One region of the Paenibacillus sp. G34 genome, then DNA from elsewhere that is predicted to be linked to it. Evidence: a T-box and tRNA genes for the amino acid it is inferred to sense, from the RefSeq annotation. Region 1 holds a T-box; the other holds one or more tRNA genes.
The links. The T-box of region 1 lies ahead of trpS (tryptophan--tRNA ligase). A T-box ahead of a tRNA ligase gene usually reads a tRNA of that ligase, here a tRNA-Trp.
Positions count from the first base shown of each region.

Region 1 (2,173 bases):
GACGTGTGCCTTCTATTAGAATTTCCTTGACTTGACTTTCCTGTTGTTCATAGTAATTACGCCGTTCTCGAAAAGGAGCAAGCAACTCGTTAATGGCCCCGGCAGCCAACTGCTTGCAATCCGTACAGCCTATCTTTCCCTGACTGCAGGCAGCATGGATGTCATTTGCATCGTTTTGCCGAAACAACTCGTGATACGCATACACAGGACAGATATCTGGGTGGCCTGGGTCGGAACGATGAATGCGTGCCGGATCGGTTTTGGCCTTAGTCAGTTTTATTTGGACATCATTCGGTGTTGCATTTAAGGAGATGGCATTACCCATGCTTTTGCTCATTTTTCCAACGCCGTCCAAACCTCCTAAACGTTCTCCCGTCAATATTCGAGGCTCCGGAAAAACAGGTGCATACAGCTCGTTAAACCGTCGAACCAGCTTTCGTGCAGTCTCCACATGAGGGATCTGATCTTCACCTGCCGGGATGAGCGTCGCTTTACAAAAGGCAATATCCGCAGCCTGGCTGACGGGATATCCCAAAAAACCATAATACAAATCGGTGTATCCCCGATCTCGTGCTTCCGTTTTTATCGTTGGATTGTGCCGAAGCGTGTTTACCGTGACAAACATGGAGAAAATAACCGTCAGTTCCGCAATTTCGGGAATCATAGATTGGATAAAAAGAGTAGTTTTGTTTGGGTCGATGCCAACGGCTAAATAGTCCAAAGTTACTTGATGCACACTGTTTGCAATCAATTTAGGCTGGTCAAAGTGAGTTGTCAGGGCCTGAACATCTGCGAGTAAAATATACGTCTTGTAGGTCTCCTGTAATTCCACCCGGCTGCGCAGGCTGCCGACGTAATGGCCGAGATGAAGCTGTCCAGTAGTTCGATCTCCGGTCAAAATCAGTTCTTGGTTTGTATTCATGGTTCATTCTCCTTTGAATTGGTTTTTGGTTGTTTATGTTGTTGATGTCGAGCTGTCGCCACCAGCCTTCTTCCACGACCATCACCTCCTTTCAGCCTGCGATTTCTGCCAATATCATGATCTGAAAATAAAAAAGCCTCGTCCTCCGTTCCAATTTCCTAAGGAAATAGAACAGAAGGACGAGGCAATGCTCGCGGTGCCACCTTCATTAGCCGCTGGTATGCGGCTCACTTACGGGATACGGATGCAGCAATGGAGTCATTGCAGTCATGTGCATAAAAAATCAGGCTAACCTGACTCAGATCGTCCATGATCTAGATCGATATCCTGTCCATGGGTAACGGCAGGACATGCCGCCTTGCCTACTGCAAGTTTTCCCCGCCCAAAACGGGTCAGAACTTGGTTCAACTCGGAACTCCGAAGCCCATTTCCGCATGTCCGACACACCGGCTCGCACCATCCGCCGGCTCTCTGGAGAATCGTGACATGCGTACTTCTCTTCATCATCGTTGATAACGTCCGTTTACAATTTTTCACATTGTATCATGCTTTTGAATGACTGACCAGCCCATGTTTGCGAACGCTTATGTTGGTGCCAAGTACACCGATAATGATCAGGACCGCACCGATGTAGTGATAACTCCGGACAGGCTCATGTAGAATCAGTGCACCACCCGCGATGGAGATGAGTGTAGACAGATTACTGAACACACTGACGCGTGAAGCCTCCAGATGAGTCAGGGCGTAGCTGGACAGCAGGGTGGATACCATGGTAGATAAGATAGCCAGATAAGCGAGTGCGCCCAAGTAGGATAGATCTCCAAGCGGCTGAACATAATCAGCTATCGAGCCTGTGAATGCATGACGTATTAGTGCAATCGCATTAAACACAACACATCCTACCATTAAGGTCACCCAGGTCAACTCTAGCGGTTTATATTGCCGAGTAAGAGGTCTTGCGAGTACCCCGTAACCTGCAAAACTGATGGCCGAAAGAACCAGTAGTACAATGCCTTGCATATTACTCATCGACATGCCACTGCCTTTCATGGCAAAAATAAAGATGACGCCAGCGACAGAAAGGAGCAGAGACATTTTTTGCATAATAGATGTACGTTCCTTCAGAAAGACCGAAGCTAAGACAAGGGTAAACACAGGCACCATCGCTTGAATGATTCCTGCCTCCGAAGAATTGGATGTCACCAATCCAAAGGCCTGAAAGGCAAAGAACAGGACCGGCGAGAGCAATCC
Region 1 covers NZ_CM166469.1:780,467-782,639, forward strand. Annotated here, with positions in the region: gene trpS (tryptophan--tRNA ligase) at 1-922, opposite strand, end outside; T-box leader at 1,095-1,438, opposite strand; gene AC1VYS_RS03605 (DMT family transporter) at 1,466-2,173, opposite strand, start outside.

Region 2 (2,173 bases), 2.0 Mb from region 1:
CGAGGGTTCGAATCCCTCTCTCTCCGCCATAATACTTCTCTAGCAAGGCCCGTTGGTCAAGGGGTTAAGACACCTCCCTTTCACGGAGGTAACAGGGGTTCGAATCCCCTACGGGTCATAGTTATTTTAATAACTTGAAAGTCTAATGAAAAGATCATCACTTCAAAAAAAGAGTTGATTTTAACATCGGATTTATGGTAAGATCATAAATGTGTTATTCGGAGGCTTAGCTCAGCTGGGAGAGCATCTGCCTTACAAGCAGAGGGTCGGGGGTTCGATCCCCTCAGCCTCCACCATATACCTTTTATAACGACGCGGGGTGGAGCAGCCCGGTAGCTCGTCGGGCTCATAACCCGAAGGCCGCAGGTTCAAATCCTGCCCCCGCAATTTAAACTTTCTTCTATGAAAGTGATCTGGAACCGTGGTGTAGTTGGCCTAACATGCCTGCCTGTCACGCAGGAGATCGCGGGTTCGAATCCCGTCGGTTCCGCCATTTAAGTTTTAACATGAGGGAAGTTGTTCACTACATCTGCTGTATGGCACTGATGCCCTGGATAAAGTGTAGCGACTCAAGCTTAAACTTTATTATGGCTCGGTAGCTCAGTCGGTAGAGCAGAGGACTGAAAATCCTCGTGTCGGCGGTTCGATTCCGTCCCGAGCCACCTTTACAGAATAACTTAATATGCCGGTGTAGCTCAACTGGTAGAGCAACTGACTTGTAATCAGTAGGTTGGGGGTTCAAGTCCTCTCGCCGGCACCATGTAATCCTGGAGGATTAGCGAAGTGGCCAAACGCATCAGACTGTAAATCTGCTCCCGTACGGGTTCGGTGGTTCGAATCCATCATCCTCCACCAGTTTTTAGGGGCATAGTTTAAAGGTAGAACAACGGTCTCCAAAACCGTTGGTGTGGGTTCAATTCCTGCTGCCCCTGCCAATTAATCTTAATGAATGTAATCTATATGGCGATCGTGGCGAAGTGGTTAACGCACCGGTTTGTGGATCCGGCATTCGGGGGTTCAATTCCCCTCGATCGCCCCTTTGTTATCTAATGGGGATTAGCCAAGCGGTAAGGCAACGGACTTTGACTCCGTCATGCATAGGTTCAAATCCTATATCCCCAGCCATTATGCGGAAGTGGCTCAGCGGTAGAGCATCGCCTTGCCAAGGCGAGGGTCGCGGGTTCGATTCCCGTCTTCCGCTCCATAATAAGGCGCCATAGCCAAGTGGTAAGGCACAGCTCTGCAAAAGCTTTATCCCCAGTTCGAATCTGGGTGGCGCCTCCAGCATATTTTTATTTGAAAATTATATGCTATAACTAAATAGGCCGGCGTGGCGGAATGGCAGACGCGCTCGACTCAAAATCGAGTGGGAAACCGTGGAGGTTCGAGTCCTCTCGCCGGTATTATTAGCAAGTTCCTTAGAGATTATCTGAGGAACTTTTTTTGTTTTCAAAAAAGAACTTTATAAAAAATTATGAGAGATCAAACCGAATACAGGTTTGATTCGTTTCTTATGTTTGTATACCATGCTACGCTACATATTTTAGGGAGGAAAGCAATAATGAAAAAATCTGCAAAATACTTATCCTTGATTTGGGTACTGGGACTATGTCTATCGTTGCCTCAGTTGGCGGGTGCAGAAGCATCAGTTCACAATCACATGGGGGGAACCGGTGATAAGAAGGACGTAAAGCCGTCGTCCAAACAAGTAACGGGTTCAACTGCTAATAATGTGACTAAACCAAACAAACCTAAGAAATCGGTACCTGCAACTCCAGGTAAGGAAAAGTCCACAAAGAAGAAAAGTGATGCTTCCAAATCTTCTAAAGACACTAAAAAGGCCAAAGATCCCAAAACAGAGAAGAGCAAGACCTATGTGGTTGAGATTTCTGATTTTGCATTTCAAACTGCAGAATTGAAGATTAAGGTTGGGGATCGTGTTGAATTTGTGAACAAGGATCAGGTTGAACATTCCGTTGTTGCTGAGGACGATTCTTTCAATACGGGATTATTGGGTGAGGGTGAGAAATCAGTCATTACATTTAAGAAGGCGGGCGAAATTAATTATCACTGTGGACCTCATCCAAGTATGAAAGGGGTAATTAAAGTCCTCTCGAAGTAATCCTGTGTGCGATATCGCTCGACCTGACAGGAGAGGGGAAGACTTTTTAAT
Region 2 covers NZ_CM166469.1:5,260,370-5,262,542, reverse strand. Annotated here, with positions in the region: tRNA gene AC1VYS_RS23985 (tRNA-Ser) at 1-29, shown strand, start outside; tRNA gene AC1VYS_RS23980 (tRNA-Glu) at 47-118, shown strand; tRNA gene AC1VYS_RS23975 (tRNA-Val) at 221-296, shown strand; tRNA gene AC1VYS_RS23970 (tRNA-Met) at 314-387, shown strand; tRNA gene AC1VYS_RS23965 (tRNA-Asp) at 416-493, shown strand; tRNA gene AC1VYS_RS23960 (tRNA-Phe) at 590-662, shown strand; tRNA gene AC1VYS_RS23955 (tRNA-Thr) at 685-760, shown strand; tRNA gene AC1VYS_RS23950 (tRNA-Tyr) at 770-855, shown strand; tRNA gene AC1VYS_RS23945 (tRNA-Trp) at 862-935, shown strand; tRNA gene AC1VYS_RS23940 (tRNA-His) at 964-1,036, shown strand; tRNA gene AC1VYS_RS23935 (tRNA-Gln) at 1,051-1,125, shown strand; tRNA gene AC1VYS_RS23930 (tRNA-Gly) at 1,130-1,204, shown strand; tRNA gene AC1VYS_RS23925 (tRNA-Cys) at 1,211-1,284, shown strand; tRNA gene AC1VYS_RS23920 (tRNA-Leu) at 1,325-1,403, shown strand; gene AC1VYS_RS23915 (cupredoxin domain-containing protein) at 1,562-2,122, shown strand; gene AC1VYS_RS23910 (RNA polymerase sigma factor) at 2,172-2,173, shown strand, end outside.
Region 2: it encodes a tRNA-Trp, which carries the amino acid that the T-box ahead of trpS (tryptophan--tRNA ligase) is inferred to sense. The anticodon was not compared.